Regions from separate parts of the Methylophaga marina genome, predicted to be linked through region 1. Evidence: riboswitches for the same ligand, from Rfam matches in the RefSeq annotation. Region 1 holds a riboswitch; the other holds the start of a gene.

Region 1 (15,962 bases):
TCCCACCGCTGCGGTTGCTGCATTCTGTCTTCGCCACCAGATAACGCCAGCTATCAGTAGAGCTAAGATAATGGCATTACCTATCAGAAGTTTTGTGTTATCAGATATTGAGATACCTGCTTCTTCATTATCCTCGCTTAGCATCAAGTCATCATCCAAGGGCATAATATCGACGTCAGCTGCATCTTCACCTGTAATCGGTTCCAGAATGGGAGCAAGTTCTTCATCAAATAATTCAGCAGCTGGTTCAAGCGCTAATTCATCTTTCAACGTGATAGGCTCAGCTTGTAAAAAAACCGGACGTCCTTCAGGCGTTTCACCGCGTAACTGAAGCGATAATTCGTAATCGGCATCTTTCGTGAGTTCAGTTAATGTCAGCTGCCAATTGTTCGTATCCGTTTTCTGCATCTCGTATGGCCACTCGCTACCATTTTCTTCTCTTAATAATGCTTTTATCGACAAAGAATCTGGTTTTATTAGGGTTGGTTCGACCTGAACCTGTATACGATGACTTCGACTATCACCAGGTAGACGTTCGGAATCAACATAGTAAGGCGCTGCTATCACATTGATACTTTGGCGTCTCTGACGTTCAAACGTCGCACTTTTCAAGGTGACAATCACATCTTGACGTCCAGCGGTGAACTCCTCCCCCAATTTGGCATTAAACTGACTTTTTTGTGGGTCCAATGTCATCGACAACTGCTTTTCTTCCAGCTCAGAATTTTGTTTGAGTGAGCCGTCAACCAACTCCAGAAAATCGTTTCGTGTAATGGGTTTTCCGTGATCAGTTAATGTTGCGTGAAAATCGAACTTTTCTCCTTTCAGCACATTATTAGGTAAATCACTGGTTTCCAGTTTCATATCCGTGACAACCATTACCCTGTTATCCGGATCAAGCTGAGCATCAATTCGCCACTCGCCCGTCGCCGGGTTTTCAATGGTAATCAGATCAAAACTATCTTCATGTAACCAACGCAATTTATCTGATTGATCCAACTCGGTGAGGGTTCTACCGTCGGGTGTTTTAAGTTGTGTTTCTGCTGATCCTGCTTTTCGAAAAGCCAGCACTGTCATTTCATTGACACTGCTATCGATTTTGAACTGATTATCAGCGAGAGGAACAGTGTCTGGCTGGGTGGCTTTTTCGAACATATGAAGGAAAATACGTTGCAAATCATCAGCCGTATTGGCTTGTTGATACCAGCCATCCGTTTCCATTGAGATAGCTTTCAGCAGTTCATGATCGGCATTATCTGACAGGGCAATTGTGTGAACGGCGAGATTCGCCGCTTTTAGTCTAGGCACAATCGCATTGAGGATGCGCTGGCGAGAGGCTTCGCTGGCTTTTTGTCCTGGTTGTAAATCAACAAAACCATCAGACAATAAAATCAAGCTTTGACGTTGTTTAGGATCGTTTTTTATGCCTGTTTTTGTGGCTTTTTCTAAGGCTAGCTCGATATTAGTATAGAGACCAAGGGAGTGAATTTTTGAGGATTTTTCAATCGCTTTCTGTCGCCAGTCATCATCAACTTTTTGCCATGGCACCAGCATATTGACCATCTTAGCAAAGGTCCAAACCCCTGAGTTTGCGTCATCTGGCATGAGCCCCACTAACATTCTCAGCGCAGGTGCTCGCAGGTTTTTGGGATCATTCTTTTTCATGCTGCCCGAGACATCTATCACAACACGAACATCACTACTGGGTGTTTCAGCCGCTTGTGCAAGCTTTGTTGGCATAGTCACCAACAAAGCTAATGGCAATGCGATCTTTAAGAAATCTAACATAGCAATCTACCTTGTTCATTATGCTGTCAGCTTCTGTCTTTACGCTTTTTAAAGACATTTTTTTGACAGCCACTCCAATCTAGGCAGAGCTATGCAGATTTTATGCCGTTATTTAATAGCAGCAAAGCCGCGGGCTAAATCCGCTTTAATATCATCCACACTTTCAAGGCCGATAGAGAGGCGTAACATTCCATCGGTGATACCGGCTGCAGCGCGCGCTTCTTCAGTGAGACGTCCATGTGTTGTTGTTGCAGGATGCGTGATGGTCGTTTTGCTATCACCTAAGTTCGCGGTGATAGACAGCCACTCCAAAGCGTTAATGAGAGACCATGCATCCTTCTTACCGCCTTTGATTTCAAAAGCAATAATGCCACCAAATGCTGACTGCTGTTTCTTAGCTAATTCGTGCTGTGGATGCGATGGTAAGCCTGAGTAAAACACATGGCTTACTAAAGGTTGCGACTCCAGCCAGCTTGCTACCTCAAGTGCTGACGCAGAATGGGCTTTCATTCTGAGATCCAAGGTTTCCAGACCTTTGAGGAAGGTCCAGGCATTAAATGGACTCATCGTCGGTCCTGCTGTACGCAAGAAACCATATACATCTTCACCCACACGCTTAGCATCGCCAACCACCGCACCACCAATACAACGGCCCTGGCCATCGATGTATTTTGTGGCTGAATGCACAACGATATCAGCGCCAAACTCCAACGGTCGCTGTAATGCCGGCGTGCAGAAACAGTTATCGACAACCAATAAACAATCATTGGCCTTGGCAAGCTCAGAGAGTGCTTCTAAGTCTGCAATTTCATTCATGGGGTTGGAAGGCGTTTCCAAAAACAGCATTTTTGTTTCTGGCGTAATAGCGGCTTTCCAGTCATCTAAATCAATCAGCTTCACATAGCTGGTGCTGACACCAAACTTGGATAAATATTTATCAAACAACACGCGTGTAGTGCCGAAAATACTCATCGACGAAACGATATGATCACCGGCTGATAATAAGGCCATCATTGTCGATAAAATCGCCGACATGCCAGATGAAGTAGCGACACAGGACTCACCACCTTCCAAAGCAGCTAAACGCTGTTCAAATGTGCGAACGGTGGGATTAGTAAAACGAGAATAGATATTACCCGGCTCATCACCACCAAATCGTGCTGCAGCTTGCTCTGCACTTTCGAAGACAAAGCTGGACGTTGGGAATATAGGTTCAGACTGTTCAGATTCCGCTGTTCTTTTGTGACCAACACGGACGGCTTTGGTGGCAAAGCCTTTATTGTCATATTTATCTGTCATGGGAGTTCAACATAAAAAAGATGTGACAATTCTATATTTTTAGCAGGCTACTGACCAGATGAATCCTGAGTTTCAGACAAAAAAATACCCGAAACTTGTTCGGGTATTTTTTGTGGAACCATTATGCTTTATGGTTGATAACTCACTGACAACATCACAGTGCGACCTAAGCTGTAATATTCTTCGACTGTTTGATAGTCCTTGTTTAACATATTCTGGCCCGTTAACCTAACAGTCCAGTCCGGATCGACTTTATAAGCAACACGCAAATCCAATAGTCCATAGCCGCCTAGACGTTGGGTATTGTTTCTATCATTAAACGTTGCTCCTCTGAGTTTCCAGCTTGCTCCAGCTGACCATGCATTCCAGTCTTTATCTATGTGAAGGTTGGCAAGACGTCTAGCCGTTCTGACAAGCTGTCGTCCTGAATCACCATCTTCTGGTTGAATGAATGAAATATCACCTGAAATATCCCAAGAAGCAATAGACGTTGAAGCCTCAAACTCTATACCTTTAATTTTAGCCTTATTGACATTTGATGGCGTAAAGTTTCCAGAGCTGTTTCTTGACCAAGCAATAAGGTCGCGTATTTCATTTTTGTATGCATTAACAGCCCATTGTCCCCACTCAGGCGTTCCAGTAATACCAACTGTGTATGATTTTGATTTTTCTGGTAACAAGTTAGGGTTTGGAGCTGTCGGCCAGTACAAGTCATTAAAAGAAGGAGTTCTAAAACCAGTACCTGCCGATGCAGAAAGACGCAACTTTTCTGTTAGCCAATAACCATAATCTGCTGTACCGGTGCTTCTATGCCCGAATGCCTCATTATCATCATGTCTGGCACTCAATAACCAATCATGTTTACCCTCGCTGGCTTGCCAACTAGCAAAAACAGCTTTATTAGAACGAGATGTTTCTGTGTAAGCTAAGTTACTATCAATTTTATCGTGATCGTAATCAAAGCCTATATTCACTTTCTGTTGAGGGTTTATATGAAGTGTATTCACCCAACTAATGGTTCTGAGCAAGGTATTAAAATGATCTGTATCCTCACTACGAGAGTGTTCTTGTGACTTATCTCGAGATTCAGATAGCTGAACTGAAACCTCCCACAAGTCTGACACAAATATATTTGTATTTACCCCCATGACTTGTTGGCTTATTTTGCTATAAATAGGATCATTACCGTCATATTCATTGATGCCATCGACTCTGAGTAAATGAGCACCAATGCTCCAGTTATCAGACAATTGATGATTCACATTAAATGAAACACTTTTATTGCGGTAACCATCGTGATCTGGATTTTCATCATCTTGTGCATCAATACCATTGGTTGAAAGGTAGCTATAGCCCAAGTTGTAATGTGTTGAAGCATTACCACCACTGATTCCAGCACTTGCCTTTTGTGTATTTTTTGTTCCTGTGGCTAATGTCAGATAGGGTGTGGCTTTTTCATTCTTACCTTTACGAGTGAAAATCTGAATAACACCGCCTATAGCTTCAGAGCCATAAATGCCAGATCGTGAACCACGCACAATCTCAATGCGTTCAATCTGTTCAACAGGAAAGTCCTGCAAAGCAGCAGCGCCAGAGGTTGCAGAGCGCCATTTAACACCATCAACTAAAATTAGAATCTGTTTTGTGTCACTGCCTCTGATAGAGATACCACTCGTTTTTCCGTAACCACCTCGTTGAATCATATCAATACCAGGAAATCTGGAAAGTAACGTAGGCAGATCGTTAATTTGAAGTTTTTCTATTTCGTTACGTGTAATAACAGTAGAAGGCGCCAACGCATTTTCCGTAGGCATACGATTCGCTGTGACGGTAATGGAATTAAGCTCATCACTGGCGATGGCAGGTAAAGAAAGTAAAGAAGAAATCAGCGTAAATGCTGAAAGGCGCGTGCAAGCACGCAAAGGCAACGCCTTTGAAAACAAGGTCATAATTGTCTCCTGAGGATACGCTCACCCGCGATCCAAGGTTAAAAGGGTCACAACACTATGGTGTTGTTATGAAACCTCAGGCCGGTCTCCGGACTTACGTTGTGGCTATGCCTGACACATCGCCTTCCCACGAGATTCGCAGTGGCTTAATGATGTGCTTTTCAACGCTTACCGTTGCGGGGGCAGTGTTGGATTTGTCACCAACTTCCCGTTTAACTCTGCCTAAACAGAGCACCTGAAGAGCCGCGCATAGTAATGGCTGCGCATCCATACGTCAAACCTACGCCATCCTCGTATATTAAAGTTGAGAGTTTATTCTTCACGTCAAATTGACAATATATCGTATTAATCCTTATTCTATCGCGAGTTTCAGGTGTTGCAATCGCGAGTAAACGGGAAGTCGGTGCATCAATAGATAATGCCGACACTGCCCCCGCAACGGTAAGTGAGATCAGATAAACCTAATGCCACTGTACAGTGCTGTATGGGAAGGTGTTTATCAGGCTACACTCACGAGTCCGGAGACCGGCCTGAAAATACAACGTGCCTCTTGGCAAATTCAAACCTATTGTGTGCGGGTGGGCACACTGGAGAATCACATCATGACCTTATCTCGTTCTCAGCAACTAATTATTGCTGGTCTCTTAGCGCTTTTAATGTTTATGACCCGAGGTCATCATTTTGCTTCTGTCGATGCATTACCCAGTGCATCATGGACTATCTTTTTCTTAGCAGGTCTTTACCTCAGTTCAGCAGCCTGGTTTCCCGTGTTTTTAGCGATGGCGGCTGGTCTCGATATCGCCAGTGTGTTGTTGGGTGGTGGTCAATTGAGCACTAGTTTCTGTATGTCTCCTGCTTACGGTTTTCTCATTCCTGCTTATGGCAGCTTATGGATGGCTGGACGCTGGTATGCATCGAAATACCAATTTAATGCTGCCACCTTATTGCCTCTTGTTGGCAGTGTATTAGTAGCCGCCACTGCAGCCACATTATTTAGTGGTGGTGGTTTTTACTTCTTCTCTGGTCGTTATCCTGATCCAACATTCACTGAATACACACAACGCTTTATTCAATACTTCCCTAAAAACCTGGCGGTGATGAGTTTTTATCTGGTGGTGGCCATGATTTGCCATGTGTCTATGTACTTCACCAAAACCACACATCAAGCTGATCAAAAGTAGTTAATAAATGCAGTCGCAGTCATGCGCTGCTGTAGTCATTGCTGCACCCGCATCTGGTCAGGGTAAAACGACGGTTACGGCTGTACTAGCAAGACATTACAGGCAGCAAAACAAACACGTTCGAGTCTTCAAAGTGGGTCCAGATTTTCTGGACCCCATGGTTTTAGAGCTGGCGTCAGGTCACCCTGTTTATCAACTTGATCTTTGGATGGTTGGCAAACAACATAGTCAGCAACTACTCGCTGAAGCCGCTGAGCAGGCCGATATTATCCTGATTGAAGGTGTGATGGGACTGTTTGATGGCGAACCATCCACCGCCGATCTGGCAGCGGCTTTTGGTATCCCTATTCTCGCCGTTATTGATGCTAGTGCCATGGCACAAACCTTCGCGGCGATTGCCGTTGGTTTGGATCAGTATCGGCAAGATACTCAGGTGGCGGCAGTTATCGCCAATAAAGTCGGCAGTGAGCGTCATGCCGAGATGCTCAAAAATGCCCTGCCTACAACACTTCCCTGCCTTGCTACCTTATACCGACAAACTGAACATGCCTTACCCAGTCGATATTTAGGCTTACAACAAGCCTGTGAAATTAAAGATTTAGAACAACGTTTAAGCCATACGCTTGAGGCTTTTGATTTTGATGACTCGGTGTCTTTGCCAAACATCGATTTTCCGTTCATTGATACTCCGCAACTTCCAGCGTTACTAAAGGGTTTAAAGATTGGCATCGCCAAAGATGCCGCTTTCTCTTTTCTCTATCAGGCAAACCTGGATTGTCTGAAGGCTTTAGGTGCTGAGCTTGTTTTTTTCTCTCCACTCAATGATACCGAGCTACCTGATATCGATAGTCTCTATTTACCCGGTGGATATCCGGAGTTACATTTGGCCGCATTAAGTGCCAATACACAGATGCAACAAGCTATTCAGCAACATTACGAGGCAAATAAACCTATCCTCGCGGAATGTGGTGGCGTGTTATACCTTTGCGAGACGCTGACAGACAAGACAGATGTTACCGCCACAATGTGTGGTATTTTGCCAGCTAAGGCGAAACTCCAGGCCAGATTAACCGCGCTTGGTTTGCAGGAAGTGACCGTTGAGAATCAAGCGATTAGAGGTCACACTTATCATCATTCTTCACTCAGCACAGAATTAGAATCTGAAATAAGCGGACAGTGTCCTAATGGCAAATCAGTCAGTGAAGCTGTTTATCAACAAGAGCGTCTGACCGCCAGCTATATCCATTTTTACTTTTACTCTAACCCTCATCTTATTGCAGCGTGGTTATCACCATGAGTGATTCCCCTCATCAATTTTCAAGAGCAGAACAAGAAGCGGTTTACAGGGCAATAGCCGAGCGCCGGGATATGCGTCACTTTCGACCTGATCCTGTTGCACCGAAACAGCTAAAACGTTTATTAATGGCCGCACACCAAGCCCCAAGCGTTGGTCTGATGCAACCCTGGCGAATTATTCGAATTACTGATTCCATTATTCGTGAAAAGATAAAAGCCCTGGTCGAAAAAGAACGCATAGAAACGGCCAAAGCCATGAACGAACGTGAAGATGAGTTTATGCGTTTAAAAGTCGAGGGCATGGATAATTGTGCTGAAATCCTGGTTGTCGCCTTATGCGATAAACGTGAAGAACATATCTTTGGCAGGAGAACCATGCCGAATATGGATTTGGCCTCCGTTTCCTGTGCCATTCAGAACATGTGGCTGGCCGCCAGAGTCGAAGGTCTGGGTATGGGCTGGGTATCTATTTTTGAACCAGAAGCATTGGCAGACTTACTCAAGCTGCCTTCAGGTGCCTCCCCTGTCGCCATTCTGTGCCTGGGTCATGTTAATGAGTTTTATCCAGAGCCGATGCTACAAATGGAAAACTGGCGCCAGGGCATTGAACTTGACTCTGTTTTATATGAAAACCACTGGGATAAACCGGCCAGTTTATGACCTTACTGTTTATTATTCTTGCTTTATTGCTTGATTGGTTACTCGGTGAACCAACACGTCGTCACCCGCTTGTGGGTTTTGGTCAACTCACCAAACACATTGAAAACAGACTGTACAACGCTAATGACGGCATTAAAAAGCAGTTTATTAAAGGACTGCTAGGCTGGTTAGTGCTGGTCGCCCCTCTTGCTTTTATCGCCTATTGTATCAGTGACATTCCATCACTTAACCTGATATTCAGCGTTATCGTACTCTACCTCTGTATTGGTCATCGTAGCTTATACGATCATGTGGCACCGATTATCACTTCATTAAAACAAGGCGATATTGAACAAGCAAAAACCTTAACCAGTTACATCGTCAGCCGTGACAGAGAAACATTACATATTCCTAAAGCCAGTATCGAATCGGTATTAGAAAATGGCGCCGATGCCATTTTTTCAGCCTTATTCTGGTTTATTGTGGCGGGCCTTCCCGGTGTCGTTATTTACCGACTGAGTAATACCTTAGATGCTATGTGGGGATATAAAACTGACCGTTATCTCTATTTCGGTCGTGCTGCCGCCCGTATTGACGACCTAATGAATTATATTCCGGCACGATTAACAGCGCTCAGTTATGCACTGGTAGGCAATGTCCGCTCTGGACTACATTGCTGGAGACAGCAAGCTAAACAATGGGATAGTCCCAATGCTGGCCCGGTGATGGCGGCAGGTGCCGGGGCGCTGGAAATAGAGCTGGGTGGCCAGGCACGTTATCACGGTATTTGGCACGATCGTCCAACGCTTGGCTTAAATCGCGAAGCCAATGCAGATGATATTCCTCGGGCCTTACATCTAGTCACGGATAGTCTGTTGTTGTGGATAGCCGTCATCACTATCATTACAGGTATCAGCTATGCTTGAACACGGCGGTAAACTCAATCAGTACATTAAAAAATATGGTATCGCCCACCAGCATTGGCTGGATTTATCAACGGGGATCAATCCCAATGGCTGGCCCATTCCGACATTACCCGAATCTGTCTGGACCCGTTTACCAGAGCAAGATGATGATTTACTCAACTCGGCAGCAGAGTATTACGGTAATCCATCTTTAGTCGCCCTTCTCGGCAGTCAGGCGGCTATACAGTTTTTACCACAGTTACGTGGGCCATGCAGAGTAAAAGTGATAGCCCCTTGTTATGCAGAGCATGCTTATAATTGGCACAAAGCAGGTCATGATGTTCAAGCAATTGCTCATGAAGAGATTGATTCCGTGATTGCTCATACGGATGTGTTGATTATTATCAACCCAACCAATCCAAGCGGCAGGCGATATAGTAAAGAACAGCTATTAACCTGGCATCAGCAATTACAACAAGGTGATGGCTGGCTAATCATCGATGAAGCTTTTATTGATACAACACCCGAGAAAAGTCTTTGTAAGCTACCAGCCATGCCCGGACTACTTATTCTGAGATCGATAGGCAAATTCTTTGGTCTGGCAGGTTGTCGCGTTGGATTTTTAATCGCCGAACAATCAATTCTCGATAAAGTCGATGAGCATCTTGGTCCCTGGCCCATTGCTACTGCATCACGTTTTATCACCACAAAGGCACTCAAGGATACTGACTGGCAGCAGCGTACCATTCAACAACTGCAAAACCAGTCTCAACGTTTAGCTCAGTTGCTTAGTACTTATAATCTCAGTCCCACAGGCAGCACTGATTTATTTCAATGGGTGATACATCCTGCCGCCAGCGAGATTCATCAACATCTGGCAAAACAAGCCGTACTGACCCGCTTATTTAGCTCCCCTGTCAGTTTACGCTTTGGGTTGCCCGCCAATGAGCAACAATGGCAACACCTAGAAAAGGCTCTGCAATCTCTGCAGGAAGTGTTATGAAACACAAAACATTTATGATTCAGGGCACCACATCTGATGCTGGCAAAAGCACGTTGGTCACGGCCTTATGTCGCTGGTTTGTGCAGCAGAATTATCGTGTTGCACCGTTCAAACCACAAAATATGGCACTCAATAGTGCGGTGACTGCTGAAGGAGGAGAGATTGGCCGGGCTCAGGCAGTGCAAGCACAAGCCTGTCATCTGGCGCCGCATATTGATATGAACCCGGTATTACTCAAACCTAATAGTGATTCCGGTGCTCAAGTCATTATCCATGGCAAAGCCGTCGCTAATATGGAAGCGCGCTTTTACCATGATTATAAGCCTGTGGCGATGCAAGCTGTTCTGGACTCACATCACCGACTTGAATCCAATTATGATCTGGTGGTGGTTGAAGGTGCAGGTTCGCCGGCAGAGATCAATTTACGTGATCGAGACATTGCCAATATGGGCTTTGCTGAAGCGGTTGATTGTCCGGTCATTTTGATTGCTGATATTGATCGTGGCGGTGTGTTTGCCCATTTGGTTGGCACATTATCGTGTTTATCTGAGTCAGAACAAGCACGTATTAAAGGCTTTATTATTAATCGCTTTCGCGGAGATATTAGCTTATTAGAACCAGGTCTGGACTGGCTGGAACAAAAAACGGGTAAACCGGTGTTAGGCGTGTTGCCCTATTTGCATGGTCTGCATTTAGAAGCTGAAGATGCCGTCAATACGCAGCAAATCACGTCTTCGAAAAAACAGCTTAATATTATTGTTCCCGTGTTACCACGTATCAGTAATCACACGGATTTCGACCTACTCAGATTGCATCCTCAAGTCAATTTACAGTTTATTGGCCCTGATGAAACCATTCCCGCAGCCGATCTGATTATTTTGCCTGGCAGCAAACATGTCAGAGCAGATTTGGACTGGCTGATAACTCAGGGCTGGTCTGAAGCGATTCAGAAACACTGTCGTTATGGTGGCAAAGTGTTGGGTATCTGTGGTGGTTTTCAAATGTTGGGCAGACTAATTCATGACCCGGATGGCATTGAAAGTCAGCCAGGTAGCAGTGATGGTCTTGGTCTATTGGATATGGAAACAACATTGGCTGGCCATAAAACATTACGACAAAATCAGGGGCAATTACTTATCAATAATGCGCCTGTCACTATTTCAGGTTATGAGATACATGCGGGTATCAGCACAGGAAACGCATTGAAATCGCCTCTTGTACACCTGTCACATGGTCCAGATGGTGCCATCAGTGATGACAAACAGATTATCGGCACCTATCTGCATGGTTTATTTGAACAAGATGAAGCAGCAAAAGCGTTATTGAGTTGGGCAGGTCTTGATAATGTTGAATCTGTTGATTATTGGCAACTTCGTGAAAATGACATCAATAAACTGGCAGAAATGGTAGCTACACATATTGATACGGATAAGTTGATGCAGATACTTGAGGACGCATGATGACAACGACGTTAATCCTTGGTGGCACAAAATCAGGTAAAAGCCGCTTAGCGGAACAATGGGCAGCTACCACAAGTGAATCCGTCACCTATATTGCTACAGCGCAGGCGCAGGATGATGAAATGGCAAAACGGATCAAACAGCACCAGCAGCAAAGACCAGACAACTGGCCAACCATTGAACAGCCACTGTATCTTGCGGATGCCATAAAAAAAGCCACAACTGACGTCGTGCTTGTAGATTGTTTAACGCTTTGGCTGACCAATCTTTTATTAGCTGAAGACGTTCTGCTAACAGAACAGATATCCGCTTTTTTGGATACGCTGCAAACCTCTGATAAACACATCATTATGGTCAGTAATGAAACAAATATGGGCGTGATGCCTCTGGGGGACTTAACGCGTCGTTATTGTGATGAGGCCGGTGTTTTACATCAACGTATCGCCAAAATCAGCGATAACGTCATCTTAACCGTGGCAGGTTTACCTCATCTTTTAAAAGGACAACTGCATGAACAACTTCGCTGAATGGCTCAAACAACCTATTAAGGCGGTAGATAAGACGCATGAACAAAAAGCGTTAGCACGTCAGCAGCAGTTGACTAAACCGCCAGGTTCCCTCGGTCAGCTGGAAAACTTAGCCGTCAAAATAGCGAGTTTACAAGCCAGTGAAATCCCTGACCTGACGCATGTGCACATCACTGTTTATGCTGCAGACCATGGCGTGATGGCTGAAGGTGTTTCAGCCTTCCCTCAGTCTGTCACCGCCGCGATGGTCAGAAACTTTGCCAATGGCGGTGCCGCTATCAGTGTATTAGCTCAGGAATTGATGGCAAAGCTCGATGTGATCAATGTTGGTACTGTGGAAGCATTAGAAGAAATTCTAGGTGTACTAGATAAACGTATCGATGCGGGTACCGCTAATTTTTGCCAGAGCTCGGCTATGACTGAGCAGCAATGCCAGCAGGCACTATTAATTGGCCGTGATAATGTATTCAGTGATATTGAAAATACGCAACTGTACATTGCCGGTGAAATGGGTATTGGTAATACCACTGCTGCCACAGCTTTAGCCTCTGTTTTACTAGCATGTGACCCTACAGATTTAGTCGGTCCCGGCACAGGACTGGATCAACAAGGTGTTCAACACAAATTAAACGTTATTCGGCGAGCACTTGAGCAACATACCACGCAGCTCGACAAGGATGCGTTAACCGTATTGCAAACCTTGGGAGGTTTCGAAATCGCTGCAATGGCCGGTGCCTATCTGACGTGTGCCAAACAAGGTATCCCGGTGCTGATAGATGGTTTTATCAGTACAGTGGCAGCATTAATCGCAGAGAAAATACAAGCGAGCTGCAAAGATTGGTTTATATACAGTCATCAAAGCGCTGAGCCAGGCCATCAAGTTGTTTTAGGGGCCTTAAACGCTGAACCATTACTCAAACTGGATATGCGCCTAGGTGAAGGCAGTGGTGCAGCGGTGGCGGTTCCCCTTCTTCGCCAAGCCTGTCTGTTACACAATGGTATGGCCACATTCGAACAAGCCAACATCAGTAAAGGAGACAAATAATGTGGTTATCGTTTCAAATAGCCCTACAATTTCTCACTATTATTCCTGTCAGTTATGCGAATGCAACTGAACAACAGCTTGGACGCTCTTTAGTTTTTTATCCGCTAGTTGGCTTGATTATCGGTTTCATTTTATCTGGTGTCGTATCTGTTTTACCCGGTTCCTATAGTTTACTCAGCGCCGCTTTATTACTGACCGTCTGGGTATTGTTGACGGGCGGTTTACATATAGATGGTCTTGCTGACTCAGCTGATGCCTGGCTGGGTGGTATCGGCAGCAAACAGCGTACGCTGGCGATTATGAAAGATCCTGCAGCCGGTCCGATTGCCGTGATTGTCCTGGGGTTAACCTTATTACTCAAACTGGCCTTGTTGGAAATCGTTATTTCTTCAGGCCAAATTTATGCATTAATCTGGAGCATTATCCTCGCTAGAACAGCGATGCCTTTATTATTTCTCACGACTGACTATGTCAGACCCAACGGCATCGGTGCAGTATTCAAACACTATCTACCTGTAAATCAAGTGAAGTGGATGCTGGGAATCACTACCCTCATTGCTTTTTTCTGTCTTGGTTTCACGCCGCTGTTACTGGGTTTGATCGTATTCTTATTACTTCGATACGCGATGGAGCATCGTTTGGATGGCTTTACTGGTGATACTGCCGGCGCGATGGTCGAATTGCTGGAAATCAGCTTTCTATTCTTTTTAATTGTGTTTTAGGAACGTCCAATGTCTGATACTGAAAAAAGTGAACGTCATAAAAAACGTATGCAACGCCATAAAAGTGTGGTCGATGAAAAAATTCAAAAAGCAGAAAAAGACAAAGGCCTGTTATTAGTTATTACGGGTAACGGTAAAGGTAAGAGCTCATCAGGCTTTGGTATGGTGGCAAGAGCGCTCGGTCATAATATGAAAGTCGGCGTAGTTCAGTTTATCAAAGGTGCATTCAGCACAGGCGAAGAATCCTTTTTTCGTCGTTTTCCTGAAGAAGTGTCCTACCATGTGGTCGGTGATGGGTTTACCTGGGAAACCCAAAACCTTGAGCAAGACATTGCATCTGCAGAAAAAGGCTGGGAAGTCTGCAAAGCCATGCTCAACGATCCAGACATTGATGTGGTGTTATTAGATGAATTGAACATCGTCTTAAAAATGAAATATCTCAATGCAGAAACAGTGTTGAATGACATTGCACAACGACCTGACATGCAACATGTCATTATTACGGGCAGAGGCGCTCCTGACAGTGTCATAGAAGCCGCCGATACCGTGAGTCGTATTGAGGATGTTAAACATGCATTTCGGGCCGGTATAAAAGCACAGAAAGGTATCGAGTTATAAGCACCTTTTTATGCTGTCATATAACTGTAAAGTTACTCACATTTTCTGTGGATAACTCTGTGATTAAGTTTGGAGTTACTCTCTAAGTGCCTCTCGTACAAGGGCTCTTCTCGAAATGGTTAAAAAATAACCATATAATTTTATCTTTTAAAATCAGACAGTTATAAAGCCTGCATTAAAAATCAGTCGCTTAGGGGAACTTTTTAATAAAAGCATGACAGAAAAAAGACAAGTGTATAACTCTGTAGAAAAGTGTTGACATAGAGTAATGACTAGTACAAAACAAAAAGCCCGGTAGTGAACACTACCGGGCTTTTTTTATTTCACTATTTTGAACGGATCAATCAGGATTTGACAGCCTCCGATGCACTGTCCATTTCCAGATGAATATCTTCATCTTTTAGGGTGACACGAACATGTCCCCCACCCTGACTTAGTTGTCCAAATAGCAATTCATCAGCCAGTGGTCGTTTGATTTTCTCCTGAACCAGTCTGGCCATAGGACGAGCCCCCATTTGAACATCGTAACCATGGTCAGCCAGCCATTGGCGAGCCGCATCATCCACCTCGATAGTGACGTTTTTATCTTCAAGTAACATTTCAAGCTCTAATACCGCTTTATCAGCTACTCGAAGAATGGCATCTTTATCCAGTGGTTTGAATTGAATAATGCCATCAAGACGGTTACGGAACTCAGGCGTGAAGGTTCGTTTCAGGGCTTCATTACCGTCAGAAGTTAAATTGTCCTGTTTGGTGAAACCAATGGAAGGTTTACTCATCTCAGCGGCACCGGCATTACTGGTCATCACTAATACGACGTGACGGAAATCCGCTTTACGACCATTGTTATCAGTCAGCGTCCCGTGATCCATCACTTGAAGTAACAGATTAAACACATCTGGATGCGCTTTCTCAATTTCATCCAACAACAGCACTGCGTGAGGTTGTTTGATGATGGCATCCGTTAACAGCCCCCTGATCAAAACCGACATAACCAGGCGGTGCACCAATCAGTCTGGAAACAGTATGACTTTCCATATATTCCGACATATCAAAACGAATCAGATCCACGCCAAGATTATGAGCTAACTGACGAGTGACTTCGGTTTTACCCACACCCGTTGGACCAGCAAACAAGAAAGCACCTGTCGGTTTTTCTGGATGCCCCAATCCTGAGCGGGCCATTTTAATCGCAGAACCCAGAGCAGAAATCGCTTCATCCTGTCCGAAGATAACGCGTTTAAGGTTTTCGTCCAGCTTACGTAGATTATCTTTATCAGCATTGGACACCGTTTTGGCAGGAATACGGGCAATTTTAGCCACAATAGCCTGCACATCATTCACACCAATCAATTTTTTACGTTTTGATTTTGGCGCAATACGTTGAGCAGCGCCCACTTCATCTAAAACATCAATGGCTTTGTCTGGCAGGAAGCGATCATTGATATGACGATGAGCCAACTCAGCGGCTTGTTCAATAGCCGCATTGGAGTAACGGACATTATGATGTTCTTCCAGACCAGGTTTAAG
Region 2 (15,962 bases), 870 kb from region 1:
TCTTCTGCTCACGACCATTATCGTCACGTGGGATGCCATTTATCTCGACCTGCCAGTCATAGAGAAGGCTTAAGGTCTGCTGAATACAGACATCGGCCATGGCGGACAGATCAGCCATGGTTTCGGCTAAATCAGACCAATTAGCTAAATCCCGCCAGATAATACGTACCATCATCCATTGACGAAAATGACGTAATTTCTGATGTAATTGTTCCTCGCTAGTGATGCCTTCGAGCATGGATTTCAGCTGCTGACGAATCTCATCCAATGACAGTTTTTTCTGCAATTGACCTGATTCAAGCAACTGCGCCAGCATCGATTCCTGTCTTTGCCCCCACTGATTGACGTAATCACTGGCTGATAAGACATCAGGTGCCACTTTCAGCAGTTCGGGATAAGTCTTTAAGGCATTTTGCCATGGCTCTGGCAATACAAATGCTGAGGACATAAACACTCCGGATAACGATGGAAAAGCATTACTTTACATTAAGCTTGATTAATACCAAATGCGTAAACCATTCTAGCTAGTCAATAAAATAATCAAGAGATATGCACGCTAGTAAGGAGAACAAACCGCTATCAGTCTTCGCTTAATCATTCGCCTTAGGTGATAATCCAGGTTCGCACTAAGTTAGGAGTAAGAAACCATGATGCTAAAACGTATGCTTGCCCTGTTGAGCTTATTGTTGAGTTTTCCCGTTATCGCAGAGAGTGATTGCGCGTCTGCTTTTACTACGCTTGAAATTAACGCTTGTCTCAACGAAGAGTTGCAAGACAAAAAGGACATCATGCAGCAATACTTGGCAGCAGCTAAACAACGCTACAGCGATGAAACCAAAGTGGTAACTGCGATAGAAGCAGGACAATCGGCCTGGGAAGCCTATAAAACATCCCACTGTGACAGTATTTACACCCTTTGGATGGGCGGGACTATTCGTGTTGCTATGACGCTGAGTTGTCAGATAGACCTGACCGAAGCCAGAACGCATGAGATCTGGTCGAGCTATCTGACCTATATGGACAGCACTCCGGCTATCATGCCTGAACCAGAATTAACGTATGAGTAAACTCATTGCCCAATCATGATGAGCTTGCCGGTTTTTGGATCACGGTAAACCTGACCGACAGATTCATAACCCTCCGCGCCACCTTGCATACCTTCAGGTAGCTGCGGTAATTCTTTCATCGATTGAAGTTCCGTCAGGGCATGATCCGCTTGTTTTGCCTCGGCCTGAAAATGCTCCTGGAGCTGACTACTCATTGAAATTAATGCCGCAATCAGACCGCAGGCAAACACCAACATTAAGTCTAATAAATTGGCCATGGGGCCTAATGGCTCATCATCATTGCCATCAAATCGATTATGTCGCCAGCGTCTAGCCATTAGCCTGCTCCATAGTCGTTAGAATCTCGTCATACCAACGACGTCTTAATCGCCCTAAAACAAAACCGATAATGCCAACAAAGAGGCCCAGAACCGTGGTATCAAAGGCCACACTCATCGCCGTGGTTAAGATGCTGAGATCCCCATTACCAAGTGCAGATAAGCCCGGCCCAAGCGGTATCAGTGTGCCCATCAACCCGAGCATAGGCGCAATTCTGGCTAAAAAGTCACTCCGCTCAATTCGTTTAAATGCTAACGTTTCAAAAGCCTCAACCTGACCTGCTGACTGCTGCCACTTCTTCAAACCAGAAAAGCGTTCAGCCAGCGCAATACCAATATCAATAATGCTCAAGGCGGCAAATAACATTAGCGCCCATATCACCGGTTCTAATAAAAATCCGACTAAGTGATGCATCACACCGATGGATTGTGAACTCAACATAACTTACTCCTTGAACTTGGCAGTTGGGGCTCGCATGCCTTTTGCCATGCCAGCTATCACTAATAAGACCACGAGACCTAATACCACATAGAGCCAGAAGCGTTGTTGCTGCGCTTGCTCTTTCTGTTGCTCTTCAGATGAATTCGTCTCTTGCTCAGGCTGAGTCGCTTTTTGCTCGGTTATTTCGGCAATATGACTTGGTGCATCAGTCATTTCAGTTTCTGGCATTCTTGCCGCATTTAATACCTCAGCTAATTGCTGTTGATGAGACTCATCCAGGTAATCATTCAACCATACATACATGGGGTGGGATGGTGAGGTATGGCCACTTCCCGGTAGCCCATTTGCAGAAACTAAATCGGTGAACTGCTGTGCCAGTTGTTCCAGCGTAGCCTCATCGGCTTGCCAAAAACCTTTATAGGCTGCAATCAGCATAATCGCCAGCATATTACTTTTCACATGGACGTTATGATCTTGCTCAAGAAAGTCATCTAAGCCCAAGTCTAGTCCATCATCCACATACACCCGTTTAACTTCATCCCATACCCAGCTTTTCACAATGCCGGGATTGGTCACTTGCCAGCCCCATAGATATTCTAAAAACTCACTACCCATGGTGCGAGCACCGGCATACCCCTCCTTCATCAGCGGTTTAAGCCATTGCGGATTCAGATAACGACCACGCAGTTCACCTAACAATACGGTCTGCAAAGAATCAACGCGTAAATCCGTGGTATCACTGTGCGCCAGAATATAACTCTCTGGTGCCTGTCCACGTGTGGTTTCAATAGCGAGGCTTAAGCCGCCCAGATAATCAAAGGCATCATTGTTATCCATAACTCCATACAGATTACTGGCTCGTCCGAGATAAGTCTGACCGACATGTTGCAGCCTCTGTTGGAATAAGGCCTGCTGCGCCTGACCGTCCAGTTCTGCACCATAGGCATGCCCCATACGATGAATATAGGTTTGCGCGACTTCTTCACGGTTTTCCCAGGCACCAGAGCGCTCAACCAGACGATTCACGCCAGCACCATAAGCACCCGGTGGGGTACCAAAAATACGGTAACTTGCCGTCAGGCCGGCTTGGTTTTCTGACACACCCGCACGTAATGCCGCACTGGCATCGTCTACCCAGCGGGCAGCAACCTGGTTCTGCTCTAAGGATTCAAAACCAGGATTTTCACTAACCTGTAAACGCTCTAAAGCCGCATCCAATGATAAGGTCAACGCCGGATAGTCACGACGAATCAAACCAGAAGAGGCATCCAGTGCCATCAATACCGCTTGTTCCAACCAAACTATCTGCGAACCATACAAATCACGAAATAAACCAGAGGTCGTCAGCAACATATCTCGGCGGATTCGGGGATGAGGCGAGGCTGATGAAGAAAGATCCAAACGTTCTAATCCACTAAAAATTCCACGACGACTCCAGGTCGGTTTCACCCCTAACATATCGTAAGCAAAAGCGATCATTGCACCTTCATCACGCACCACATCGGATGCCCATAACACTAAGGCATCACTATCCTGAGCGTTATTTGCGGGAGTTTCTGCACGGGCTTTTTCGGCTAATGCGATACCGACTTTGTAGCCTAAACGTGATGGAATTAAGCTATCATCTAAGGCATAGAAATTACGTCCAGTCGGTAATGCTGATGGTGTGCGAATCGGATCATTACCTTTACCCGGCTCAACAAATTGACCATCTAAAGCAGCCAATAATGCCGACATTTCTGCAGCAGGTGAGCCGCGTAGAAGTGGATCCCAGCTCTCCGTAGCTTGTTTGCCATTATTCATTGAAGTAAGCATGGTTTGAACCGCTTGTTCAGACCAGTCTCGACCAAAAACATGTAGCCCCAGAGGCATAAAATCTTCTTGTAGAGTGGTCAGGTAATGGCCGATTTCGTGCACTAACAAATCGTCATCCACCTGCTCGAATGAACTCAATCCTCGCACTTCCAACTCACCAGCCATATTCGCTGTCAGTTCATCTTCCAGATTAAGGTTGGCGACTAAGCGTTTCATTTCCTCAATCGCACGATCGCGCATAGCCCCAGCATTCACAGGTGCAGCTTCATAACTTTCAACGACCTGTCGTAATTCCAGTAATTGATCATATAACTCAGTGCTAGCCAAAGGCGGTGTGAGGTGATCAACCATCACCGCGAGGCCACGGCGTTTTGCCTGAATACCCTCACCCACACCATCAACGATATAAGGGTAGATACTTGGCAAATCACCTAAAATCGCCTGAGGGTAATCATTCTCGGCCATACCCACTCGATGACGAGGTAAAAACTCGTAGGTCGAATGGCGGCCCAGATGAACTAAGGCATCAGCATGAAAGGTATTTCTTAGCCACTGATAAAACGCCAAATATTGGTGTGGTGGCGGGAAGGATAAATTAGCATGTAATAGCTCTTCATTTAGCTCCCAGCCTCTTGGAGGCTGTGGACCAACAAAAATATTGCCAAACTCAAGACCGGGAATCAGGATTTTATCGTCATAAACCATCACATTCCCCGGCGCTTCGCCCCAGCCTCTTATGCCTTCTATCCATTGTTGGCTAATGGCATTAATTAATTGCTCAGCCTGTTGCCAGTCGATGTTTGCTAAAGGTTGCTGGTAGATGGTTTGTAGCTGACTGAGTAATTGCAACACACGGTCACGACCAGCATGGTCGGCACCATCGACAACATGGCGGATATCTTCCATCACCCGAGCGAATAAATGTGCCGCAATGGTTGGATCTTTCAATGCTTTAGCTTGTTTTAGATTGGCATGTAATAAACCCAGCGGGCCATTGACCATTTCTTGCTGTAGTGATTCTGGCAATGTTTGAAACCAGCTTTGGTAGCTTTTGCTATCCATTGTGTTGACTTGTGACGACATCGCAGCCAAGGCAGCCTGGTCTTCAGGTAAGTTGACGCCTCGTTGCTGCAATAAATCTAGCAATGCGTCTGATGTCGCCGGTAACTCACCGGTATTGTACCCTTGGTTTTTAAGGGAATGCAGAATATCGAACAAGGACTCCACGACGTTTAAATTATCAGCACCGATATTATGGCGACCAGGCGGATGGTTATAATAGATAATCGCAATCTTTTTATCCTGATTCGCTTTATCTTGTAATTGCTGCCAGCGTTTTAAGCGCTTGGCCAATAAGGTGACTTGTGACTCTACAGGTTCTGAGAAAGCCAGTCTGGCTCCCGTGAGTTTATCGACTTCGGCGGGAGTCATCGTTGCAACCACCATTGGTTGAGACACCCCTTGTAACTCAGGCATAGCGACACGATAATGAACAGAATCCCAACTGATACCGGCTTCTGACAGCTCCCATTCAGCGTGGGTACTATCACTTAAACGCATCGCTTTTATCACCGGTACATTCAGTTTTTTTAATTCATCGGTGACAGCCTGCCGATGTTCCGATCCGCCAATCACAAAGTCTTGCAGAGACACCACTGAACTGATGTGTGATTTATTCTCAGCTAATAACTTGATGGCAGATAAACTGGCATCACCCCACGCAGTAAGCACTGACACACAACCAGTTGACTCATCAATAAGCTGTTTACAAACAGCATCCAGTAATGCCTTTTCTCCCGGCCGTTCCCCAGTTTCATAATCCACTAACACCACCCATGATGATTTTGCAGAAAACTCAAACTGATCTGGTGGAATGATTTTATCTTGATGATAAAGCCTGAGCTGTGCAGCTAATTGAGGACGCTCAGTTGTATTTTCATTTTTAACCAGATGATGTAGATGACTAATCAGTCCCTGCATATTTTCACTATTTCTTCCCAGCCAAAAGAATCGTGAAATCAACCACGCTTCCTGTGCCGGGTATTGTTCTAATAGCGATGCCATCCACTGTTCTGTCGATAACGCAGGATCTGGATGCTGCATTAATTTGTCAGGGGGCCCATTTAAAATGGGACGACTGTTCAAACTAGACGCCCCCATAAGACGATGATCGCTATGCAATGCGATAAGATTTTTTAGCAGACCTTTTTTGATATTTTCCATCAGCTGGTTGGCTGTTTCACCAAACACGCCGCCCGCGAAGACTAAATCTGACTGTTTTAATAAAGCGGCTTGTTGATTTACGCTTAAGTCTTGCCACTGTTCGGTCGTGCGTATTTGCACTGACGTGGAGGAATGAGAGGGGTGTTTTAAAAACTCATGCGCACCAGACACCACTTCCGGTACATTTCGTGGTGTGACAATCAGCAATAATTGCTCGGCCAGGACTGATGAAGAAAAAAGAAAAAGAATGAAACAAAGAATAAGTCGGTTAAACACAGCGCTATCCATCGATATATAAAAACACTGAGTTATCAAACCACGTCGGAAAGATCAGACACCGCTTAATAACTCAAAGATGATTCGCCATTAAACGGTTTCCCGCTCCAACTGCACACCCCGGCCATCGGATAATAACGTTTTCATGGCAGATATCCTGGCTCACGCTTCAACATTTCCAACTCACCTTCCCGAAATCGATCGATTTCAGTGGTTTTACATCATCGTTGTCAGAAACTTCACGTATACAGTTGCGGGGACAGCTTCGGTTAAGAATTCCCTTTTAACTCTGGTAAGAGACCATAAAAATCAGAATTATACGTACTTACCCGAGTAACAACCACGGTTTGATGACGCAGACAATATTGCGAACAAGAATAATGCACAAAATAAAGATAGACAGCCCAAATAGTGATGGCTAATATCCAACTGAGACTCAATGTTTAATCAGGATGCTCGCCCTCTATTTCAATGAAAACAACAAAAGGAAGATAAAGGATGTTGAAGGAATTCAAAGAGTTTGCCATGCGCGGCAATGTGTTAGATATGGCCGTGGGGATTATCATCGGTGGTGCGTTTGGCACCATTGTGAAGAGTTTGGTAGCCGACGTAATTATGCCACCTATTGGTCTATTACTGGGAGGTGTCGACTTTTCAGACTTATTTGTCACGTTAAAAGAAGGTACTGTGGCAGGTCCATATGCCACCTTGGCAACAGCTCAGGAAGCTGGTGCTGTAGTGATTAGTTATGGCGTCTTTATTAATGCGGTCATCAGCTTTTTGATCGTCGCCTTTGCTGTTTTTCTGTTGATTCGTTCGGTCAATAAAATGCAACGTGAAAAAGAAGCAGAACCTGCACCTGCAGAAGCCACCAATAAAGAATGTCCAAGATGCTACTCAACCATTCTTATCAAAGCGACGCGTTGCCCACACTGCACATCTGAACTCGTATAAACAAAAAAGCCCCGACCAAATGGCCGGGGCTTTTTTAGCACTAAAGACTGAGGGATGATTACATCATGCCGCCCATGCCACCCATACCGCCCATATCAGGCATTGCAGGTGCATCTTCTTTTGGCAGTTCAGCGATCATCGCTTCTGTTGTCAGCATCAGACCAGCAACAGAACCTGCATTTTGTAATGCAGTACGCGTGACTTTAGTTGGGTCAAGAATACCCATATCAATCATATCGCCGTATTCACCTGTTGCCGCGTTGTAACCATAGTTACCTTTACCTGCAACAACTTCATTCAAGATAACAGATGCTTCAGCACCCGCGTTTGTAGCGATTTGACGTAAAGGCTCTTCCATTGCACGACGCGCAATTTTGATACCCATGTCTTGATCATGGTTGTCACCACGCAGTTCGCCCAGAGAGCTTTCTGCACGAACAAGAGCAACACCACCACCAGCGACGACGCCTTCTTCAACCGCAGCACGAGTCGCGTGTAACGCATCTTCAACACGTGCTTTCTTCTCTTTCATTTCCATCTCGGTAGCCGCACCAACACGGATAACAGCAACACCGCCAGCTAATTTAGCAACACGTTCTTGCAGTTTTTCTTTGTCGTAGTCAGAAGAAGATTCAGCGATTTGTGTGCGAATTTGTTCAACACGTGCTTGGATTTCATCTGCACGGCCAGCACCATCAACGATAGTGGTATTTTCTTTGCTGACAGTGATTTTCTTCGCTTGACCTAAGTGATCCAAAGTCACTTTTTCCAGGCTCAGACCGACTTCTTCAGAAATCACAGTACCACCAGTCAGCACAGCGATATCTTCTAACATCGCTTTACGACGGTCACCAAAGCCAGGCGCTTTAACAGCACAGACTTTCACGATACCGCGCATATTGTTCACAACCAGTGTGGCTAAGGCTTCACCTTCCACATCTTCAGAAACGATCAATAATGGACGGCTAGATTTCGCGACAGCTTCTAGAGTTGGCAGCAAATCACGGATGTTTGAGATTTTTTTGTCGAATAACAGCACATACGGATCTTCCAGTTCTGCTGTCATAGTTTGTTGGTCGTTAACAAAGTATGGAGACTGGTAGCCACGATCAAACTGCATACCTTCAACGACGTCTAATTCGTTTTCAAAGCCGCTACCGTCTTCAACGGTGATAACGCCTTCTTTACCGACTTTTTGCATGGCTTCAGCAATAATTTTACCGATTGAAGCGTCAGAGTTAGCTGAAATAGTACCGACTTGAGCAATCGCTTTATCATCATCACATGGTGATGACATAGTACGCAGTTGTTCAACCGCAGATTGAACTGCTTTGTCGATACCACGTTTCAGATCCATTGGGTTCATACCAGCAGTAACGGCTTTCATACCTTCACGCAGAATAGCTTGTGCTAGAACTGTCGCTGTAGTTGTACCGTCACCTGCAGCATCAGAAGTGTGCGAAGCCACTTCTTTTACCATTTGGGCACCCATGTTTTCGTATTTGTTTTCCAGTTCGATTTCTTTCGCGACTGAAACACCGTCTTTCGTGACGGTAGGTGCACCGAAGCTTTTATCTAAAACAACGTTGCGACCTTTTGGTCCCAGTGTGACTTTTACTGCGTTAGCCAGTGTATTCACACCTTTAACCATTAACTGACGTGCGTCTGCACCAAATTTGACTTCTTTAGCAGCCATTGTAGTTATTCCTCTTATTCTTTAATAAAGCAAATGAATCCAGGGATTAGCCTTCGATAACAGCAACAATGTCATCTTCACGCATGACTAACAGTTCTTCACCGTCAACCTTAACTTCAGTACCGGCATATTTGCCAAACAGTACTTTGTCACCCACTTTTACCGCCAAAGGGCGAACTTCGCCTGAATCTGTAACCTTGCCATCACCTGCAGCAAGAATTTCACCGCGAGATGGTTTTTCTGCGGCGTTATCAGGGATAACGATACCGCCAGCGCTCATTGTTTCTTCTTCCATGCGACGAACAATCACACGATCATGAAGGGGACGAAGATTCATCTGTATTTCCTCCGAAAAAATGTCTATTAATGACTAACTTAAATTGTAGGGAACTCATAGAATGGGGTTACAAAACCTGCTTTCAAGGGGGCTAAGCAAAAAAATTTAAAAATTTTTATCGAAGATGATGTTTATCATCGTCATCGACCACTTCCCCATCAATCACATCACCTTCTCGATAATCTGATCGATAACGTTGTTGTGAAAAAGCATCACCACGCTTTTGTGTGTAAAAAATACGACTATTCTTGGCTAGTTGTTTAATCACACTCTGCCTAATGGCTGGCACCAGTAACAAAAAACCAAAGGTATCGGTGACAAATCCGGGTGTTAATAACATCGCCCCAGCGATAACCAAACACACCCCTTCCAGCATCTCTGTGGCAGGAATTTGGCCGCTGGCCATGGAGCTTTGTGCTCGTTGTAATGTTTGAAAACCTTGTAAACGAAGTAAAAACGCACCTAGAACAGCGGTGGCCACCACCATAAATATAGTCGGTAATGCACCAATCACATCGCCAACCTGTATCAACACATAGATTTCAACGATGGGGATAATTAAAAAAATCAGTAATAAAATTCGAAACATAGGACGTCCAAAGGCATAGTTATATAGATGGATATTGGTGCGGTTTTCCTTATTTCAAGGCCTGATCGCCATTGTCGCTTAAATACAACAAAAGTCAGCTTTTGTATCAATGTCACAAAACTGTAACGTTTTCTTCATCATGCTGAAACATAACAAGCCTAAGGTGTGCGGGACTTCGGCTCTTACCGAATTGATAAACCAACCTAGAGGATAGTCCCTTGAAATTGAAAACAACATCTTTATTAATTGCCGGTACCTTGTTTGGTGCAGCAATGTTGCCTGCTCAGGCAAACAACGAAGCGATGGCTGACCTGTTAAAAGTCCTTCGTGACAAAGGCACCATCAGTGCAGAAGACTACAACATGCTGAAAAACGCTGCAGCAGCTGATCAAGAAAAAACTGAAGCTGCTCAAGCTGAAGTGAAAAAACAAGTCGCTGAAGCAACTGCAGATATGCCAAAAATTACCACTGATGGCAAAATCAAAGTTGAAAGCCGTGATGGTGCATGGTCTTTCCAACCAATTGGTCGTGTCATGTGGGATGCGATTGACTCTGATGCAGACGATCTGGCAGATGATGCTCAAGGAACAGAATTACGCCGTGCTCGTCTAGGTTTCTCAGGTTCAATTTACGACTGGGGTTACAAATTTGAAGCTGACTTCGCAGGTGGCGATGCATCAATCAAAGACGCTTATGTCAGCTATGGCAACAAATTCTCAAACGGCGTTCGTTATGGCGTGAAAATGGGCCAATCTCATGTCCCATTTGGTCTGAACACCAAAATAAGCTCTAAATATATGAGCTTTATGGATCGTCCTTTGTTTGCTGATACTGACTGGTCTCCAGCACGTCAAAGTGGTGTCGTTGCTGATCTGGCTGCTGATGATTATCGCTGGACATTCTCTGCAGGCCTGACTAATGGTGGCCTGAGCGGCGGTGAGACGACTGATAACGGTAGCACTTTCGCAGCCCGCGCATCATTTGTTCCTTACATGGCCTCAAAAAATCAATTGATCCAAATCGGTGCTGGTTATTTAACTCGTGGCGGCGGTGATGGTTTTGATGACGATCAACGTGTTGTAAGCCACATTGATAACACCAAACCTTTAGAGTTAGTTGTAGCCCCTTCAGCTGACGACGGCTCTGATGCATTCACTATCGATGCTATGGCAATCTTCGGTTCATTCCACGCTATGGCAGAGTACTTAGATTACACTAATGACACTACTGCTGGTGACATTGATACTACTGGCTACGCAATTGAAGCTGGTTACTTCCTAACAGGTGAATCACTGAAATGGAAAAAGGTTATACCTCTGGTATCACACCAAAGTCTAAATATGGCGCATGGCAGATTGCTGCACGTTTCGAAAACATGGAAATTGACGAAATCTCAGGTAACGCTACTTCAGGCGATGAAGCAGATAAGTTCACACTGGGTCTAAACTACTACCCAACTAAAAACACACGTTTGATGTTGAACTACGACAAAATTACTGACCTGAAAATAGACGGTGTTAGCCGTGATGAAGAACCATCTGCACTTAAATTCCGTGCGCAAGCATTCTGGTAGGTCTTAACACTGGAAAGCACTGATAAAAGCCTCACCCCAGGGTGGGGCTTTTTTCTGATTAGGAGATATTAGCAAGAGAAGATAAGACGATGACACAAGAAGAATTACACCACTATCACTCATTACAGGAAATTCTCAGTCATGGACGTCTGACAGCTCTGTTTCAACCCATTATATCTCTACACAACCAACAGATTTTTGGTTATGAGGCACTGATTCGTGGTCCATCTGATGGCCCACTTCATTCGCCTGTGACCTTATTTGATACCGCTCTCAAGCATGATTGTCTGGCTGAGCTGGATTTACTTTGTCGAGAAACGGCGATCAAACGCTATGGTCAACTCGGCCTGAAAGAAAAACTCTTTATCAACACCACACCTGTCGCCCTTCTGGATAACAATTATCCACATGGATTGACTTTACAATATGTTGAAATGGCGGGCTTATCAGCAGAACAAGTCATCATTGAGCTCACTGAACAGTATCCGATTGATGACTATGAATTAATGCGAGCAGCCACCGAACATTATCGCGATATGGGTTTTTCGATTGCGATTGATGATTTGGGTGCGGGCTATTCTGGCTTACGCACCTGGTCTGAACTCAAGCCTGATTTTGTCAAACTGGACCGCCACTTTATGCAGAATATTCATGAAGATCGGCAAAAGCGCCAATTTGTGCAATCCATGATTGATATTGCTCAAAGTATCGGCTGCCAGGTGATTGGTGAAGGCATTGAAGTTCGTCAGGAATATATCACCGCACAAAGTCTGGATATGCGCTTTGTACAAGGCTATTACTTTGGCCGTCCTAATCGTAATCCACAAAAAGAACTCGATAACAGTCTGTTTGCCCAACGCAAAGAAACAACGATACAACGAACAGGTCGTCCAAGAGCGAATACCCTTGTTAGCAGCTTGCTGACAGATTTAGATCCGGTCAGACATAACGATACCATTGAGCACATTTCTGATCGTTTTCAGAAAGCGTTAAAACTGAATGCGTTGCCGGTTGTTGATGATAATAATCGTGTCGTGGGTATCATGTGGCGCGATGATTTTATGACACTTTACGCCAGCCGTTTTGGTCGTGAACTGTACGGAAGAAAACCCATAAAAGACTTTATGGATAAAAATCCCATCGTCGTTGAAACTGAGCTGCCATTGAAAAAACTCAGTTATCAAATCACCAGCCAGGAAGCACATCACCAGCACAGTGCCTTCGTCATAACGGAGCAAGGCCGCTATCGCGGTGTAGGTAGTTTGATGGACTTGCTACGTCAGATTACCGATATGCAAATCACCATGGCGCGTCATGCCAATCCGTTGAGTGGTCTGCCAGGAAATGTGCCATTAAGTGAACATACCCGTGAAATTATCGAGCAAAATCGGGATGTCACTGTCTGCTATTTTGACTTGGATAACTTCAAACCCTACAACGACATTTATGGTTACGGTAAAGGCGATAAGGTGATTAGCCTCACAGCTAAAACGTTAACTGAACATGTCGACCAGGAAATCGACTTTGTCGGGCATGTGGGTGGCGATGATTTTATCATCTTGTTTGAAAGTAAAGACTGGCAGCAGCGTTGCCAAAAGATTCTGGAAGCATTTGAGGCACTTTACCCACAACTATACAACTTACGTCATCTGCAACAAGCAGGCATCAATGCGGTTGATCGCCATGGCAATGAAACCTTTTATTCACTGCTTAGCTTATCGATAGGTGCTGTGCGCATTTTAGACTTCCCGAATATCCAGGCAGAGATTGATCTGACCGAATACGCCAGTAAAGCAAAATCAATGGCTAAACGAATAGCTGGAAACAGCCTCTATCAACTAGAGGCGACAGAAAAAAATATGAGTAATCAGAAACCGAAAATACGCTTGGTCACGGAGAAATAATCAGCTTAAACAGCCGCTTCGTAAGCAACCTGTTCGAGTACAAACTCGACACGCTGACGTACTTTCTCACGTGTTTCACGGAAGATATCCATCACTTCCTCTTCACTACCCCGCAGCTTGGCCGGATCAGGCAAAGGCAGATGCACCTTAACTGTATGGGGGCTGAGTAGAGGGCACTGCTCTTCAGCGTTATCACATAGTGTGACTAACAAATCTGCCCATTCCAGCATTTCACCATTCACACGAATCGATTCCTGCTGAGAAATATCAATGCCGACTTCAGACATAATTTTGATGGCACGTTGGTTTTGTCCATGTGCCTCAATACCAGCCGATTTTATTTCAATTTCTTCGCTGGCCAATGCTCTTGCCCAGCCCTCAGCCATTTGTGACCGACACGAGTTGCCAGTACACAAAAACATGACTCTAATCTTTTCCATTTCTAACCCTTTCTTCATAGCAGGCCGACCTTAACAAACCAATATGACAACACCGTTACGACGGCATAACATTCTGATTTATTGTTAATTACTAACTCAGACTTGAAGCGAACAGCATCGCTTCTGTTAAAATGCCTGTTTATCAAAGAATAAAGACGTCCATTGTGAAAAAACTGATCGCACACATCCTCATCTCAGCGGCACTGTTGACTCCCGTCCTTGCTCAAGCTCAAACCACGCGTTATGTATCTGATAAGCTCGAAATCACCATGCGGAATGGTCAAGGTGTGAAGTTCAATATCCGTAAAATGCTCGAGTCTGGTACACGACTCGAAGTACTGGAAACGGATCCAGCAGGTTATTCAAAAGTCAGAACGACAGATGGCGTTGAAGGCTGGGTGTTAACCCGTTATCTGACCAACACACCGAGTGCTCGTGATCAACTTGAAGCCAGTCAAAAGCGTGTGGCCAATTTAGAACTTGAAATCGCTAAATACAAAGAAGAAATTTCATCACTCAGTAATCAAAACTCCGACGTTGATACACAAAACATGTCGTTGAAAGAAAAGTCACAACGTTTGAGCAAAGAACTGGACGACCTCCGTCGTACCGCGTCAAATGCTGTGGCTTTAGATAATGAAAACCGCCAGCTAAAAGAAAAGCTGCAAGAAATTGATCATGAAAACCAGTCATTAGTCATCGAAAACAATGCCTTAAAAGATAACAGTACCCGAAGCTGGTTCCTTATTGGCGCCGCTGTTTTATTCGCAGGTATCTTGTTAGGCATCATCCTACCGCGCCTAAAAGTTCGGAAAAAGGATAGCTGGGGCAGCCTCTGATAACAGATTATTATCTCGTCAATAAAAAAGGACGCATCGAGCGTCCTTTTTTTGTTTCATACAACCAGTCTATCAAGCACGTTTTTTGTGTCCATCTCTCAGATGAGACAAGCCTTCTCCAGCTAAAGAGCCACCATCAATCTGATACGCCTTACCAAAGCCTTTCACATAACGGCCACCGATAGGATTCAGCTTAAATAACTTAAAGTCACTCAATTGACTTAAGTTTTGTATGCGATCGCCATGACGATCGGTTAAACACTGAATACCCACATCCCAGTCTGCAGAATCGACAGGCAATAGTTCTGTGGTCACATTGTACTGAACACGAAGACGAGCAAATAACTCCGCAGCAGAATCTTCATCTTCAATAATTAATACTGAAGCTCTAGGGTGATGCTGCAAGTTTTTAGCGTGAACTGCGATTTCACTGATTAATACATATAAACAATCTTCTCCCACCGCGAAGGGCGCGTAGGAAGCATAAGGTTCATCTTCTTCGGTTAATGAGGATAGCAGCAAACTTTTTCTGCTGTTGACCATCGCCATAATCTCTTGACTGATTTTCTCTTCTAACCCTTTATTATTCATTACTCTATTCTCATTGATATTGTTGTTGCATGGCCAGAAAACGTTGTTTTTGTTCTGCTAACAACTCGCCTTTTTCATCTCGGCCAAGAAAGACTTTAAAAATCACCTCGCCCTCGGCATTTTCAAAAACAAACGCGTAACTCTCTCGGCCACGGTGCTGTTTATCTTGAAAACGAATATGGTTTACTAACTTAAGATTTAAGTGTCCATGAAAGCCTGGCACCGGACCTGATAAATTATAAAAACCTTCCGCTACAGAGCCTTTCGGAAAAGGCCCCATAAACTCAAACACACTGCCGCCATGCAATACGATGGTCGTCATAGTACCCCAATCAGCCAGTTGCTCGAGTAATGCTTGAGCCTGCTCACCTGGCATTGTTACTTCATTAGACATAGCTGCTCCTTAAAAATCATACTTCACGCCAAGACGAATATCTTTGCCCGGCATATAGAGTTGTTGAAATGCGACACGATAGTGTTGATCAGTCAAATTATTCACTGTGAGATCAACCGTCAGGTTTTCAAAGTCACGTGGAGTCCAGCGAGCATAGAGGTCAACCAAATTATAGTGCTCATAATCTTCATTGGCAGACATGACATCGTTTGGTTTATGTTTTTGGCTTTCCACTCGTGTCAATGTGGAGCCAGTTTGTAAACTATCAGATAGCCATGACTTATTCAGATCTAAAACCCATTTATCTGCTGGAATATTGGCTAGGGCTTCGCCCGTATTCTTATTTTTGGCACGCGTTTGACCATAACTGACCATCGCATTCCAGTTTTGCCATTGATAATCCATTGCCAACTCAAATCCAACTAATTGAGCTTTATCAACATTTCGATACTCTGTATTAACAGGATAATAATCATCAAACTGCGGACCATAGATCAACATTATC

Evidence for each region. Region 1 has a riboswitch for cobalamin ahead of QUE24_RS13445 (TonB-dependent receptor domain-containing protein). Riboswitches for the same ligand answer to the same signal wherever they lie in the genome.
Region 2: it holds a riboswitch for cobalamin, as region 1 does, so the genes downstream of both, QUE24_RS09115 (cobaltochelatase subunit CobN) here and QUE24_RS13445 (TonB-dependent receptor domain-containing protein) in region 1, are expected to answer to the same signal.

The regions. Positions count from the first base shown of each region.
Region 1 covers NZ_AP027741.1:2,637,994-2,653,955, reverse strand. The annotation lists gene QUE24_RS13455 (vWA domain-containing protein) at 1-1,788, opposite strand, end outside; gene QUE24_RS13450 (O-succinylhomoserine sulfhydrylase) at 1,897-3,087, opposite strand; gene QUE24_RS13445 (TonB-dependent receptor domain-containing protein) at 3,216-5,036, opposite strand; cobalamin riboswitch at 5,099-5,290, opposite strand; cobalamin riboswitch at 5,391-5,584, shown strand; gene QUE24_RS13440 (hypothetical protein) at 5,639-6,217, shown strand; gene QUE24_RS13435 (cobyrinic acid a,c-diamide synthase CobB) at 6,225-7,514, shown strand; gene bluB (5,6-dimethylbenzimidazole synthase) at 7,511-8,173, shown strand; gene cbiB (adenosylcobinamide-phosphate synthase CbiB) at 8,170-9,078, shown strand; gene cobD (threonine-phosphate decarboxylase CobD) at 9,071-10,060, shown strand; gene QUE24_RS13415 (cobyric acid synthase) at 10,057-11,520, shown strand; gene cobU (bifunctional adenosylcobinamide kinase/adenosylcobinamide-phosphate guanylyltransferase) at 11,517-12,047, shown strand; gene cobT (nicotinate-nucleotide--dimethylbenzimidazole phosphoribosyltransferase) at 12,031-13,092, shown strand; gene QUE24_RS13400 (adenosylcobinamide-GDP ribazoletransferase) at 13,092-13,814, shown strand; gene cobO (cob(I)yrinic acid a,c-diamide adenosyltransferase) at 13,824-14,432, shown strand; partial or broken gene clpA (ATP-dependent Clp protease ATP-binding subunit ClpA) at 14,777-15,962, opposite strand, start outside.
Region 2 covers NZ_AP027741.1:1,766,436-1,782,397, reverse strand. The annotation lists gene glnE (bifunctional [glutamate--ammonia ligase]-adenylyl-L-tyrosine phosphorylase/[glutamate--ammonia-ligase] adenylyltransferase) at 1-448, opposite strand, end outside; gene QUE24_RS09130 (lysozyme inhibitor LprI family protein) at 648-1,067, shown strand; gene QUE24_RS09125 (DUF2149 domain-containing protein) at 1,070-1,384, opposite strand; gene QUE24_RS09120 (MotA/TolQ/ExbB proton channel family protein) at 1,377-1,826, opposite strand; gene QUE24_RS09115 (cobaltochelatase subunit CobN) at 1,830-6,140, opposite strand; cobalamin riboswitch at 6,271-6,460, opposite strand; gene mscL (large conductance mechanosensitive channel protein MscL) at 6,639-7,094, shown strand; gene groL (chaperonin GroEL) at 7,153-8,790, opposite strand; gene groES (co-chaperone GroES) at 8,837-9,127, opposite strand; gene QUE24_RS09095 (FxsA family protein) at 9,243-9,716, opposite strand; gene QUE24_RS09090 (OprO/OprP family phosphate-selective porin) at 9,935-11,161, shown strand; gene QUE24_RS09085 (porin) at 11,071-11,289, shown strand; gene QUE24_RS09080 (GGDEF domain-containing protein) at 11,379-13,193, shown strand; gene QUE24_RS09075 (arsenate reductase ArsC) at 13,199-13,651, opposite strand; gene QUE24_RS09070 (TIGR04211 family SH3 domain-containing protein) at 13,798-14,472, shown strand; gene QUE24_RS09065 (HugZ family pyridoxamine 5'-phosphate oxidase) at 14,545-15,063, opposite strand; gene hutX (heme utilization cystosolic carrier protein HutX) at 15,074-15,457, opposite strand; gene QUE24_RS09055 (TonB-dependent hemoglobin/transferrin/lactoferrin family receptor) at 15,467-15,962, opposite strand, start outside.